4 regions of the Paenibacillus sp. PK1-4R genome follow, and region 3 is predicted to be linked to each of the others. Evidence: riboswitches for the same ligand, from Rfam matches in the RefSeq annotation. Region 3 holds a riboswitch; each other region holds the start of a gene.
What was found. Region 3 has a riboswitch for thiamine pyrophosphate ahead of thiC (phosphomethylpyrimidine synthase ThiC). Riboswitches for the same ligand answer to the same signal wherever they lie in the genome.
Positions count from the first base shown of each region.

Region 1: another riboswitch for thiamine pyrophosphate. It lies ahead of QNO02_RS02345 (ABC transporter substrate-binding protein); the one in region 3 lies ahead of thiC (phosphomethylpyrimidine synthase ThiC).
Region 2: another riboswitch for thiamine pyrophosphate. It lies ahead of QNO02_RS04325 (ABC transporter ATP-binding protein); the one in region 3 lies ahead of thiC (phosphomethylpyrimidine synthase ThiC).
Region 4: another riboswitch for thiamine pyrophosphate. It lies ahead of tenA (thiaminase II); the one in region 3 lies ahead of thiC (phosphomethylpyrimidine synthase ThiC).

Region 1 is NZ_CP126535.1:490,109-493,776, reverse strand. Features, by position in the region: gene QNO02_RS02355 (VOC family protein) at 150-536, shown strand; gene QNO02_RS02350 (NAD-dependent epimerase/dehydratase family protein) at 554-1,297, shown strand; TPP riboswitch at 1,443-1,555, shown strand; gene QNO02_RS02345 (ABC transporter substrate-binding protein) at 1,777-2,817, shown strand; gene QNO02_RS02340 (thiamine-binding protein) at 3,034-3,324, shown strand; gene QNO02_RS02335 (ABC transporter permease) at 3,324-3,668, shown strand, end outside.
Region 2 is NZ_CP126535.1:1,027,537-1,031,204, forward strand. Features, by position in the region: gene QNO02_RS04320 (ABC transporter permease) at 1-782, opposite strand, end outside; gene QNO02_RS04325 (ABC transporter ATP-binding protein) at 772-1,536, opposite strand; TPP riboswitch at 1,807-1,909, opposite strand; gene QNO02_RS04330 (radical SAM/SPASM domain-containing protein) at 2,092-2,967, shown strand; gene QNO02_RS04335 (pectate lyase) at 3,317-3,668, shown strand, end outside.
Region 3 is NZ_CP126535.1:706,904-710,571, forward strand. Features, by position in the region: gene QNO02_RS03300 (IclR family transcriptional regulator) at 324-1,067, shown strand; TPP riboswitch at 1,218-1,331, shown strand; gene thiC (phosphomethylpyrimidine synthase ThiC) at 1,752-3,479, shown strand.
Region 4 is NZ_CP126535.1:3,645,501-3,649,168, reverse strand. Features, by position in the region: gene QNO02_RS15780 (nucleotidyltransferase domain-containing protein) at 1-987, opposite strand, end outside; gene QNO02_RS15775 (CD3324 family protein) at 1,156-1,422, opposite strand; gene tenA (thiaminase II) at 1,743-2,405, opposite strand; TPP riboswitch at 2,518-2,615, opposite strand; gene QNO02_RS15765 (endo-1,4-beta-xylanase) at 2,822-3,668, opposite strand, start outside.

The DNA of each region.
Region 1 (3,668 bases), 220 kb from region 3:
GAGATGACCAAACCCTCCACATAAGTGAACATTCTGTGAACAATTATGATTTTTTCCAATTTAAAATTGGATTTGACAACCATGTAGTACAGCCCTATGATATCCCTTAAAATGGTAGAAACATTCACTACATATGGAGGATTTTGATTATGAGTTTTCAAAAGCGCATCGACCACGTTGGCATTGCCGTCCGTGATCTGGATACTACACTTCGTTTTTATACGGAGGTTGTTGGATTGGAACTGAAAGACCGGGTGACGCATACCAACGGCGTCATTCAGCTCGCCTTTCTCGGCTTCAATGGAAGTAATGAGACTGAGATTGAGTTAATTCAAGGATACAGCGACAAGCTGCCTTCCGAAGGTACGGTACACCATTTTGCGATCCATGTAGATGACCTTGATTCTGAGTACAAACGCATCCAAGCCACCAAAGCCGTATTTATTGATGGAGAGATTATTACACTGCCTAACGGTTACCGCTATTTCTTCATCTATGGACCTGAAAAGGAATGGATTGAGTTCTTCCAGCGCTAAGAATTGGAGTTGATTTCATGAACATTTTAATTACCGGCGCAGCCGGGAAAATTGGCCGGGACTTGTCAGAAGCATATCACCTGCGACTAACGGATTTGAATATCGACAGACTGCATACGTATCAAGAAACCGACCATGAGATCATGACACTGGATGTGACAGACCCTGAAGCCTGTCAGCATGCTTGCGAAGGCATGGATGTGGTAGTACATCTGGCGGGAGACCCTTCCCCGAATGCCGGATTCTATGAATCGTTGTTGGACATCAATATCAAAGGTACATTTAATGTATTCCGTGCAGCTAAGGACCAAGGTGTGCAAAGAGTCATTCTGGCGAGCAGTGCACAGACGATTGAGGGGTATCCCATTGATGCTCAAGTCTATCCGGACATGCCAACACACCCACGGAATTTGTACGGGGTTAGCAAATGTTTTGGAGAATCGCTCGCTTCCTATTTTGCGTATACCGAAGGTTTACAAAGTGTAGCAATACGTATAGGTGCATATGATGATTTTCAACCGGACGGACCAGCGCTGGAAGCAAGGGATATGAGCGCGTATATTAGTCCGGCTGACTTGTGTGATTTGATGTTCAAAGCAATTACAGCTACCAATCTGGAGCCCTTCACCATACTGCATGGGATCTCGAATAATCGGTTTAAACGATTGAATCTGGAAACCACTCAGAAACAGGTAGGTTATGCCCCAAAATCCGATGCATTTGCACTCAGCCAGATTGCCTTATATGATTCGCCACGATAATTAATGAAAATAACACATCTAAACAGGCTGATATACATATGTATAACGGCCTGTTTGATAAGTTCATACGTGTCCCCATCCAGTTCCTGACTGGACACGTTCCACCCGCTGGCCTATAATTACACCTAGTAATGCCCGTAACTTCATAGTTTCCCAGGGGAGTCGGAATTGGCCGGCTGAGAGTGTATCCCACCAAGATACTAACCCTTAGACCTGATCTGGATCATGCCAGCGTAGGAATCGGAGTATATCGAAATGGCACAGCCCTATGGCTGAACGCCACCTCTCTAACGCCTGCACGCGTCCCGGAATACGGGACGCTTTTTTAATGTTCTTTTATATAGCCAGAGAGCTAAAAAAAGTGACGTTATTCAGATCTCAACTGGTATAAATCTGTTGATTTATGCAAGATGATTGGATATGAAGCCAAGGAGTACCCCGTGCCACTCGGCCGGACATATCGAAGGAGAGAATTACAGATGAAATGGCGTAGAACGATGGGATTGATGCTCTTATGCGTGCTTATGGTGACTGTAGCCGCATGTGGCGGCAAAGAAGCTGCCCCGGCAGAACAGAACAGCAACACAAATGCGGAAAGCAGTAACAAAGGTGACACTGCCGCCCTGAAAGATATTAAAGTGGTGCTCGACTGGACACCGAATACGAATCATACCGGCCTATATGCGGCTGTAGATCAAGGTTTTTACAAGGCTGAGGGCTTGAATGTAGAGATTGTACAACCAGGTGCCGGTGGCGCAGATACAATGGTTGCCTCGAATGAAGTGCCTTTTGGCGTAAGTTATCAGGAGAGTGTAACTCAAGCCCGCACACAGGGTGTTCCATTGGTCTCCATCGCAGCAGTTATTCAGCATAATACATCCGGGTTCGCTGCTCCGGCGGATCGGAATATCAAATCACCGAAAGATTTTGAAGGTAAAACCTATGGCGGTTGGGGTTCCCCAGTCGAAGAAGCCGTGATGCAATCCATTATGGAAGGCGACGGAGCCGATGTATCCAAAGTGAAAAACATTAACATGGGTGACGCTGACTTTTTCACCGCAGTGAAACGGGACATTGATTTCGCGTGGATTTTCTACGCCTGGACAGGTATTGAAGCCGAACTGCGCGGAGAACCGATCGACATGTTATATGTGAAGGATTATTCAGATGCATTGGATTACTACACACCTGTCCTTGTAACAAACGAGCAGACGATCCAAAACGACCCTGAGTTGGTGAAAGCATTCCTGAAAGCCACTTCAGAAGGGTATCAATATGCGATTGATCATCCCGAAGACGCAGCGAACATTCTGATCAAGGCCGTACCGGATCTAGATAAAGACTTGGTACTGGCAAGCCAGAAATGGCTTAGTCCAAAGTACACGGATGACGCCCCGCGCTGGGGTGAGCAAAAGCAGGAAGTATGGCAGAACTACACCGACTGGATGTTTAGCAAAAAACTGCTGGATGAACAGATCGATGTAAGCAAGGCATATACGAACGATTTTTTACCCCAATAAAATTTGCTTAAGTTTAACTTTTTTACACAAGAACGAAGAGTGCAGAACCCATCTGAAGAAGCGAAGCGCTCACCTTTATCCCCGGATTTCCTCCATTGAAATTCATTAAAGAAATCCGGGGATAACAGTGATCGTAAGAGGGTACTGCAATCGGAGTGATGAGTGTAAACCTGGTTCAATTCATGCAATTTATCACGAAAGGAAAAGTGATCTCTCATGGCAAGCACATTACTTAGCATTCAGGTTATTCCCAAAACGCCAAATGGCGAGAATTCTTACCCTTATGTAGATCGCGCCATTGAAGTTATTCAGCAATCCGGCCTGAAATATCAGGTGAACGCGCTCGACACCACGATGGAGGGGGAACTGGAGGAACTGCTGGAGGTTGTCCGTAAAATGCACGAGGTACTCGTGGAGGCTGGCAGCCCAAGCATCATCTCCCAGATCAAAATCGCCCATAGCCCTACCGGCTTCAGCATGGACACCCTGACGGAGAAGTATCGCTAATGCCTGCCTATTTCAAAAGTGTATGGCCGCCCATTGTGGCGGTTATTCTCTTTATAGCGATATGGCAGGGAGCCGTCTCCCTCTTCCATATTGAGAAATGGATGCTGCCTGCACCGTCCGACATCGCCCGCGAAGCGGCAACCCAGGCCGAACGGCTTGGCATGCACGCTTCCGCAACCATTCAGTTAACGCTGATTGGATTCGCGGCTGGCACAGCGGTCGGATTACTGATAGCGATGGTGCTGCATTTGGTCCCTTTTCTCAAGTCAGCCCTGTACCCTTTACTTATTCTTAGTCAAAATATCCCGACCATCGCGCTCGCGCCACTCCTGTTAATCTGGTTC
Region 2 (3,668 bases), 320 kb from region 3:
CGTTTCTCCAGCCAGGCAATCAGTACAAACAAAACGATCCCAAGTAAGGATAACAGCACAATAGCAGCAAACATCGCATCCGTGTTCATGTTGCTGGACATGCGGCGGCTGAAGTATCCGAGACCTTTGCTGCCACCGAGCCATTCGCCAATCGTTGCCCCAACCACGCAGTACACCACAGACATCTTTAACCCCGAGAAAAAAGAGGGAAGTGCCAGCGGAACCTGGAGTTTGCAAAAAATATCCCACTTGCTGGCGCCCATGGTGAGCAGCAGTTCACGCTGCTCTGGATCGCCTTGGCGGAGTCCATCGTAGGTACTGACCACAATGGGGAAGAATGCGATTAAGAATACCACCGCGACTTTGCTCCACAACGTGTAACCAAACCACAGGATAAATACGGGGGACAGGGCAATCAGCGGTATGGTCTGACTGATCACGATGAAGGGATACAAGGCCTTTTCAATCGATCGGTTCATATGCATGCCTGTCGCTAGCGTAATTCCGGTCACTATGGATAATCCAAAACCTACGGCAACCTCCATAAAGGTAGCAGGCAGATGGATGGTCAACAGCAGATGACGATGCTCAACCAGTGAGCCTATGATGGCCGTGGGTGCAGGAATGATGAAGGAGGGCACCCATCCCATACGCACAATCACTTCCCAGATCGCCAGTGATAAGAACATGAGCATAATAAACAAACCATATTGGGAAAACGACCTCGAGAGCCACTTTGAACACCACGTCCAAACGCTAACCTCAGCTCTATCATTCTGCATGTAATTGTTCCTCCAGTTGTTGCCTCATCTGCACGAGAGCCGGTTCGTAGATCATGTCCGAATGCCTTGGGCGTGGTAAGGGAACCGTCATCTCCCGCAACTGCTGGCCTTGCCCCCCTGGAGTTAACAGAATGATACGGTCACTTAACAGCAGGGCTTCTTCGATGTCATGTGTAATGAACAGCACGGTTTGGACAAAGCCCTCCCACAGCTCCAATAACCAGCGATGCATTTGTCGTTTGGTTAAGGCGTCGAGTGCACCGAAGGGTTCATCCAGCAACATGAGCTGCCCGCCTGTAAGCAAGGTACGCAGCAATGCCACCCGCTGCCGCATGCCGCCGGATAACTCATCTGGATAGGCCTGCTCATAACCGGACAAGCCGAACCTTGCCAATCCTGCGATGATATCGGCTCGTAGTTTGTCCTTGTCCTGTCGGCCTGGTGCCAGCTCGGCAGGCAGCATGCAGTTCTCCATGACGGTACGCCAGGATAACAGCAGGTCTTTCTGCGGCATATAGGCGACTCGTCCGAGCCGTTGTCCTTGCGGTACATCAGCAATATCGATGGTGCCGACGGTAGGCTCATGCAAGCCTGCGAGCAGCTTGAAAAGCGTGCTTTTACCTGATCCGCTTGAGCCGATGAGCGAGACAAATTCCCCTTGTTGAACCTGAAGCGACACATTGGAGAGTACGGGGGAATCCATTTTTTCGGGAAAAGCGAAGCTTATGTTGTGAATGGTTACATGGTTGGTCATCTGATCCTCACCCCCTTGATATCAGACTGCTGGAATAACAACGGCATCTTGTGCTTTGCAGAAGTAACATAAGAAAAACGTCTATCGACGTACTTTTCGAGAAGACAGACCGCGTTTAGCTGAAGTGGTTTTTACGATATCGATTGATTCAGCTTCGCTGAAAACTTATAAATCTACATAAAAAAGACCCACCCATTTCCGGAGAAATGAGTGGGTCTGTAAGTTAAATTCGCAATTTATCTTCACATACATTGAGAAAATTCCGCTTACTAAAAGGCCGCTCCACTTCCCTCCGCTGGTATGATCCAGATCAGGTTCAAAGGGTCCGAATAGTCATATTCGTCTCAGCCGCAAGGCTCCCCTAGTGCAAAAGTTCAAGATATGCAGTTGTGTGTTCAGCATATATCACTTGAACATGAACTGTAAAGAGGCAGCATGATAACTGAACAATTTACCTCGGCTCAGGAACCCGATATAATAGGGATGGCCCGTATTGGCCGGATCACAAAATGCAGGTGGGATTATTCTCCCTCCTAGGCAGAATGGGGACCCGAGTTGAAAACGTTCAAAAAAGTATATATTGAGATCACGAGTATCTGCAATCTGGCTTGCAGCTTCTGTCCGCAGACGCAGCGTGCCAAAGGATTCATTGACCCTGAAGTCTTCAACAATATACTGGAACAAGTTAAACCACACACCAATCATATTTATCTACATGTCAAAGGCGAACCCTTGTTGCATCCCAAAATAGATCTGTTGCTTGATTCCGCACATGAGAAGGGACTCAAGGTGAACATTACAACGAATGGTACACTGCTGCCCAAGACTCAGCATAAATTGCTTGGCAAACCGGCGCTGCGGCAGATGAATTTCTCCCTGCACAGCTTCGATGGGCATGAAGGTTCAACAGATCGTGACGGATATCTGCGTCATATTTTGTCCTTTGTACATGAGGCCGTTAAGCACAATGTCATCATCTCTTTCCGACTGTGGAATCTGACGCAGGATAACTTCACGAATGCTCAGATGAATCGAAATCGGGAGACCCTTGAAGTGTTGGAACGTGAGTTCAATCTGGACTTCCGCATTGAGGAAAAAGTAGTTCCAGGCAGTGGGGTCAAAATTGCCCCGAATGTATATCTGAATCAGGACCATGAGTTCCAGTGGCCAAGTCTGGATGCACCTGAAGATGACGGCAGAGGCTTCTGCCATGCATTGCGTGGTCAGGCAGCTGTGCTTGTAGATGGAACGGTGGTTCCATGCTGTCTCGATGGCGAGGGTGTAATTAACTTGGGTAATGTGCACGAGAAGTCATTCTCGGAGATTATTGAGGGTGAGCGAGCGAACAATCTGGTATATGGTTTCTCCAAGCGGGAAGCTGTGGAAGAGTTGTGTCGAAAGTGCGGTTATCGTCAGAGATTCGGAGCCTGATATCTTATATCAGCAAGACAGAAGCCGTTCAAGATCACACATTTGGAGACAAATGTAGTGGTCTTTCTTTGTTATCGGGGATTCAAGTTAGGGGTACATACGTTACAAATGAGCATACCAGAGGTTGATATCAGCATATTGCTTGAGAGACCTGGCATGAAAAAAATGCCGATATGACAGGGATTGTGCGGTTTCATGATATATCTGATCTAATGATTATTCTAGTTACCTCCCTTATTTGGTAGGATTAGGTTGTAGGTCGGACAGAGGTGCACCTCTGACGAACTTCCAGGACAAGCTTAGGCTTGTACACCACCAAATAACGAGAGAATAAGGGAGGAATAAAATTATGAAAAAAATATTGACGTTGTTGTTGTCCGCTGGTTTGGTTGCTTCCATATTTGGTGCAGTTCCGGTTGCTGCTGCACCTACAGTTGTTAATTCAACGATTGTTGTTCCAAAGGGCACGACCTATGACGGTCAAGGCAAAACATTTGTAGCCAATCCTTCCACATTGGGTGACGGTTCTCAAGCAGAGGGCCAGAAGCCAGTCTTCCGGCTGGAGGCAGGGGCCACGCTCAAAAATGTAAATATCGGATCACCTGCTGCCGATGGTGTTCACTGTTATGGTAACTGTAATATATCGAATGTAGTCTGGGAGGACGTAGGCGAGGATGCTCTGACATTGAAGTCGGCTGGAA
Region 3 (3,668 bases):
ACGACATGAAAAGAGAATTGCGTCGATTTCAGAGCCTGCTTCAGAGCGATATCTTAATCTAATATATCTTTATCGTATGTTCCAGTATAGTCAAAGTCAATTGATTGAGGGCATTTGTTACGCAATTGTTATATAGTTCTTAAGATATATGGGTAACATTACCTTAGTGTGTAAATTACAGGGGATTAAGTCTTATAAAAAGGAAAAATTTACAGGTTGGCCTATTTCGATTTTGGCTCTTTTTGGTTTACAGATGAGACCGTTTCTCATATAATTTATGTAACCAAGTTTCATGTGATGAAACATGAGGAGGGCATTATGCCATGGAAGATCGCAAGTTAACCGTCCGGGCTGTGGAACGGGCGCTGGATATATTATTATGTTTTACCACACGCAGTGATCTAGGACTCACCGAAATTGCCAGCCAGATCGGCCTGCACAAAAGTACAGTGCACCGTTTGATGGCTACGCTGGAGGATCGAGGGTTCGTGATCCGTGATGCAGCAACAGAGAAGTACCGACTTGGCATCCGAATCTGGGAACTGTCGGCTCATATGTCCCGCAGTGATGATCCCGCTATTCTGCTGCTGCCTGCGATGGAGCGACTGAGAGATCGATTGGGGGAGACCGTGAGTCTGTACCTGCGTGATGGGAGTGAACGGATACGGATTCAGGCTGTGCAAAGTGATCAGGCGATTCGCCGAGTCGCCCCCGTTGGTGTTAGACTCCCGCTGTCTGTGGGCGCTTCCAGCAAAGTTTTGATGGCGTTTGCCACGGACGAGGATCGTGAAGAACTGATGAACGGCCCGGAATGGCCGGTGTTTATTGATCCCGCGGTGTATTTGGCGCAAATGGGAGATATCCGGGATAACGGATATGCGACGAGTTATGAGGAACGTGAGCCGGGAGCTGCCGCGGTATCTGTACCGATTATGGATCGCAGAGGCAATATTGCAGCTGCGCTCTCGGTCTCAGGGCCTGTCAGTCGACTCTCGCAGGAGACATTGCATGAATACGCACCTGTATTGAAGGATGCTGCTACGCAGATGGGGCTCATGTTATCCTGATGTTTATGTAAGTTTTTTTCTCCAATGGAGTTTGATCATTTGGAATATAAAGGTTGTTTTTATGTTCCGGTTGCGCTACTCTGTAATGGACGGCCCTACGGGGCCAGCTTCATTGAATATGAACGGCGGCTTATGTAAGCCGCAACTTACTAACGTTACTGGGGGAGTCCGAATTGTCCGGACTGAGACGGAATCGCATGAGATTCCGGACCCTTTGCACCTGATCTGGATCATACCAGCGTAGGGAAGTAATCGGCGATATGACCTCAACCACCTCATGATGTGACCCTTGTAGTCTCCGTTAAGGAGCTGATTGAAGGTGCATTATTGGTGATGGACATAAAAGTCGGTTCCTTCGGGGACCGGCTTTTTTATATACAGTGAACGGGCTATATAGCGCGTACTCCATTGACTTCTTTTTTCAATAACCTGCGAAAGTGGGCTTGTATGATGAGAGAGAAGTCACCATAGATTCATGATCTGTGGCAGCCTCCGTCTGTTGTGAACTGTACATGAAAAGTGTCTCCCCTGGTCTGGCGTAGGATCGCTCTTTCTTCTCTGCATTGCGCATGATTTGGGACAGGTACGTAAGTAAGCTAATGACGATACCAACCAAACAAGCGACGAACACTGAGGAGGAGACAAGCGAACATGAGTACAGGAAATCAAACGGGACAACAAGCGATGGAGCAGGAACATAACGGTCAGCAGGTGGAAAAAGAAACAGGAGCGGCCGGACGGATTCAGCCCTTTCCGGGCAGCCGCAAAGTCTACATTCAGGGCTCACGGCCGGACATTGCTGTACCTGAGCGTGAGATAGCCCTTCATGACACGAATACTCCCCAAGGGGTGGAGCATAACGAACCGCTACGTGTCTACGATACGAGCGGGCCGATGACCGATCCCGAATTTCATGCGGATATCTGTGCAGGTCTGCCAGCCCTGCGTACCCGCTGGATCACAGAGCGTGGCGATGTTGAAGCTTATCAGGGTCGTACGGTTAAACCGGAGGATAACGGACTAAAGCCCGGAGGGAAGAAAGCTGGAGCCGAAGAGTACCCTGGATTGCGTGGCAAACCGCTGCGAGCACAGACAGGACGCTGTGTGACTCAGATGCATTATGCGAGGCAGGGAGTCATTACGGCAGAGATGGAGTTTGCCGCCATTCGTGAGGGCGTAGAACCGGAATTTGTAAGGCAGGAGCTGGCGAGTGGACGTGCGATTCTGCCATCCAACATCAATCACCCGGAGAGTGAGCCGATGTTGATCGGTCGTCATTTTCACGTGAAGATCAATGCCAACATAGGTAACTCTGCCGTATCTTCCTCCATTGAGGAAGAGGTCGAGAAGATGACTTGGGCGGTACGATGGGGATCGGATACGGTGATGGATCTGTCCACAGGCAAAAACATTCATACCACCCGGGAGTGGATTATCCGCAATTCACCTGTGCCGATTGGTACGGTGCCGCTGTATCAGGCGCTGGAGAAGGTGAATGGCGAAGCGGAAGCGCTGACCTGGGAGTTGTACCGTGATACGCTCATTGAGCAGGCAGAGCAGGGAGTGGACTACTTTACGATCCACGCAGGTGTACTGCTGCGTTATATCCCCATGACCGCCAAGCGGATGACAGGCATTGTGTCTCGCGGTGGGTCCATTATGGCAGCATGGTGCCTTGCGCATCATCAGGAGAATTTTTTGTACACCCATTTTGAAGAAATCTGCGAGATTATGAAAAGGTATGATGTGGCGTTTTCGTTGGGAGATGGACTTCGTCCAGGCAGTATCTACGATGCCAATGACGAAGCTCAGATGGCGGAACTGGCTACGCTCGGGGAACTGACGCAGATCGCATGGAAGCATGATGTGCAGGTGATGATCGAAGGGCCGGGTCACGTGCCGATGCATAAGATCAAAGAGAATGTGGACTTGCAGATGGAGATATGTAAAGAGGCACCGTTCTATACGCTGGGGCCGCTGACGACCGACATTGCTCCGGGATACGACCACATCACATCCGCCATTGGTGCGGCCATGATTGGCTGGTTCGGCACGTCCATGCTCTGTTATGTTACACCAAAAGAACATTTGGGCCTGCCCAACAAGGATGATGTGCGGGAAGGGGTCATCGCCTACAAGATTGCAGCCCACGCCGCCGATCTGGCAAAAGGCCATCCACGTGCTCAACGCCGGGATGATGCATTGTCCAAGGCACGCTTCGAGTTCCGCTGGCGTGACCAGTTTAACCTGTCACTGGACCCTGAACGTGCGCTGTCCTACCATGATGAGACGCTGCCAGCAGAAGGAGCCAAAGAAGCTCATTTCTGCTCCATGTGCGGACCGAAGTTCTGTAGCATGCGCATCACGCAGGACATTCGTGCCTTTGCGGCGGATATGAGTGCATTTAATTAACAATACGTCTTACAATGTCATTGACGTTGTGAGACGAGATTTTTTATCTGAAGTTTTGCAAATAGGAGGCTCTTCATCTACAAGTTGTTGCTAAGCGGGTTAAACCATAACCTGTTTTGTTGGAAGCTATAACTTGTTGTTTGATTAACATGTTTCCATCCTCATCTAGGGGCAAAGTAATAAGCAAAT
Region 4 (3,668 bases), 2.9 Mb from region 3:
CACTTCAAGGAGCTTCTCTTTCATAACTGGTAAATTACTTGCATCAAAGTACTGCATAAGATCATATTTCTTGGTTCCTTTCTCCATGGCCATTTCATCAAGATACTCATGTGCTCCAAAGGCTGAAAGAAAGACGTAGGAAGCATCGTTCGTTGTAACACTGTTCAAAATTTTATTACGGTAGTTGCACCACAGTTCTTCGTATGTTCCTCCAAGATTATCAAAGGTCGGAGCCGGTTTAACAATGAAGTTATCACACATCGTGCTATGTAACCGCGTAACGCTATTCAACATATTAAAAGATGTTATTCGAATATCTTCAATGGTATGAGCTTCGATGATTGACATGTATAAGGATTCGAGATCATCTGGAACATAGCGAAACGAGCGTATCTCTTCCAAATATCGCTTGATCCCTCGTTTGATACACGTGTTATTCATACTCACCAAGGCATTGACGAGATTGTACAGAACGCCAGCAGATGCATATCGCACTGAACCGATATCTTCACCAAGCATCGTATCGCTGTATGCTTGCTTAGCCAGATCAATCCATTTATTTGCTCGATTAAGACACACTTCTCCTATCGGATTCGCAAGTGCATCAAGAGCTTTTTGCTGGAAGTTGTTCAATTTCTCCAAATCCTCAGGCTTTGCATAGTAGAGTATTTTCAGGTCGGTTAGGCTCGATACGTTGGGACTCTCCAAGGTGGATTGCTCTTGTATTCTTGAATCCCATGGCGTGCAATAGATGTCATACCCAACATCGTCCAAGATGAAGCAGTCAGATAATTCCCATCCCTTTTCTGTATTATTAATGATAATTAAATCAAGATCGCTCTTCTCGTGAAAGTCCTCGGTGCTAAATGAACCAGTAAGCCCAATAATGGCGATATCATCTAGAAAATCTCTTTTTACGCGTTCAATCACCATGTTAATGAGCAGTTCATTTTTGTCCAGCAGCTTCTTTTTTATGATTTCGTTCATTCGTTACCCCTCTTTGTATGGTCCGGCCGTCCTTTATCACAACAACCTTAACTTGAGTCTATCGATTTAGAGGTGCGGTTACTATGTATAAGATGACTTAAGTCATCTTTGCACGAAATCCGCTAAACCGTCGATACGACGAGTTAGCGGATTTCATTAGTTTCTTGATTAGTTTTTTGTATAGACTATTTTCTTTATGCTTTCGCAGGACAAGAAATACCGATCCTCCAACTCCTCTATCCTGACTCCATTGCGGAATAAGGATTTAATCTCAGCATTTCGAGCAGAGACCCTGCTCTTGCTCTCTGTTTTCTCGCCCCATTTCAGGTGCGCCTCTTTGGGTTTTGGGATATAAACCAATTCCCCTTGAACGTATTCCTGAATGATACGTAACAATTCTTCTGGAAAAATAGACTCGGCTTTTGAATATTTCATGGGCCTCACTCCTTATTTAATAGATCAATAAGGTGCAAAGCCAGTTAGTGGAATATTACGATTCGTCGTTGGCAATGTGATTATTCCCAGACTCTATGCAAAGCATTGCCATATCCTTCACTGGCTTTGCATAGAGCCGTGCATGTAAGAATCCTACTTCGATTGTTTTCAATAGCCTCACCTCCAGAAAATAGATAGTTGCTATTTTCTTATTATATCAGGGCATGTTGTTCAAATGTTTAATCATGTATTTTTGGGCTAACATGTTCTGATTATTCTGTACTCACCTTGATTAGCTGCTCTCTACTTTACCAGTGAACTCAAGACTCCAGCCTCCATGACATCTCCCAAAAATCAAGTTCAAAGCGACTGCACATCACGAAAATATCTTCCATCCGTTGGTACGTTCCCTCGCTACAGCCTTCTAATAGCTTATCCGTTAACGTCACTAGGGATTGATTGTTGCTGTTGTATTCAGAGGAAGCATATCCTGTGATCCACTCTCCGTAAAAAGGATGCTCAGCTGCACCTGGCTTTTGGGCAAGGACTTGACCAATCTCTGCATAGCTCCATGAGCAGGCCAGAATGGATACAAGTACTTCTGCTATGCCACCCGCATGGGAAACAGAGAGCATATAGTTAGTATAGGCTGCATTTTTCAGGGCAGGTTTTACCTGGAAAACATGATCCTCTGTAATTCCTAATCGCTCCATATAAGAACGATGAATTTTCATTTCACCATTCAGGATGTTATCTACGTTTTCACTAAAAAACTGCATCAATTTGGGGTCGTGCGACTTGACGATACCTAGTGCAAATACGCGGGCATAATCGAACAGGTACAAGTAGTCTTGCAGCAAATAATAACGAAATTGTTCGACCGGTAAGGAACCATCTCCGATTCCTTTAACAAAGGGATGCTCAAGACATTCCTTCCACACAGGCTGTGCTGCCTGATATAGTCTCTCTGAAATAGTCAACATGTGTTCCTCCAATTCATAATGTACGTATTTAAAAAAAAAAAACGAAACATCCATAGGATGTTTCGCAGACAAATACACTAAAACAAGGGGGTTCGCATGAGCTACCCAAGTACAGTGTTTCATCGTTGCATCCCTACGTTGGCATTATCCAAATCAGGTAAGGTCGGTTTAACACCCTCTCAGCCGGTTAAGGCTCCCTCGCAAACGGTTGTATGTAGTTGATTACTATCTTATTCCCATAAAAGAAAAAATAACATCAATTTAGTATATCAAGGGCTGTTAAATATAGTCAAGGCAGATTGTATCCTCCCTCATCACCTTCGGTGACGTATGTAAACGATGGAAACCATCACAACAATGGTTGAGTTTCAGCCACTGTTATGATGGTTTCTATTCTTGCAACTACTGCCGATGGTTTAATGCCCGAGTTTGTTCTTTCCGACAAAAGTGAGTATTCCGTACTGGGAAGTATTTCTCCAGCTCTCATTGGTCGTATCATTCCACTTGGCTACGCTCTGCTTACCTCCGCCCTGGTTGTCGTTAATTTGGAGCTCGAAACCGAGAACATTTCCTGCTTTGGGCGTCAATGATTGTAAATGAATTCTGGCTTCTACGAGATATCCTTTATTTGTTTTCTTCACAGCACTTACAAGGCGTCCAGGTGAGGCACCCCCTGCAAAGGTTCCCACATTGTCTGCACTGATTCTGAACTGGGCATCATCATATTGAAAATACGGTGTGCGCTGGTGATTCTCGTCCAGGAAAATCTCAACCGAATCCTGATCCCATGGGTTGATACTATCTGTAATGATGTTTGGATCAGTGACGTCGATCAGCAGGTATAGATACTCACCTGACCACATTGCGCGAGCCACTGCCTCTGCACCTTTGGTCTCATTCAACCGTTTTACTTCAAATGGTACAGCCTTATTCCATAGGGCGTCTTTCTTCCCATCAATCTGAACAATCCCTTGCACAGCTTGTGCAGATTTGGGCATAGGGGTGAGTTGAATCACGCCGTATTTGCTTGTATCTTGTTCCTGAGATTGTGTTCGATCATTCCAGTACAGTGGATTATAAGGTTGTGTCCCACTTGAACCGCCATCAGTCACACGGATATCCAAGCCGGCTTCATATTCTGATCCGACTTGTATACCACCCCATGGAATAGACAATTCAACCTGATATCCGGCGTTTGTCTCGCGTACACGATACGAACGCTGCACCGCGCCCTCAGCTTTGCCCGACCGCTTAATGATTACA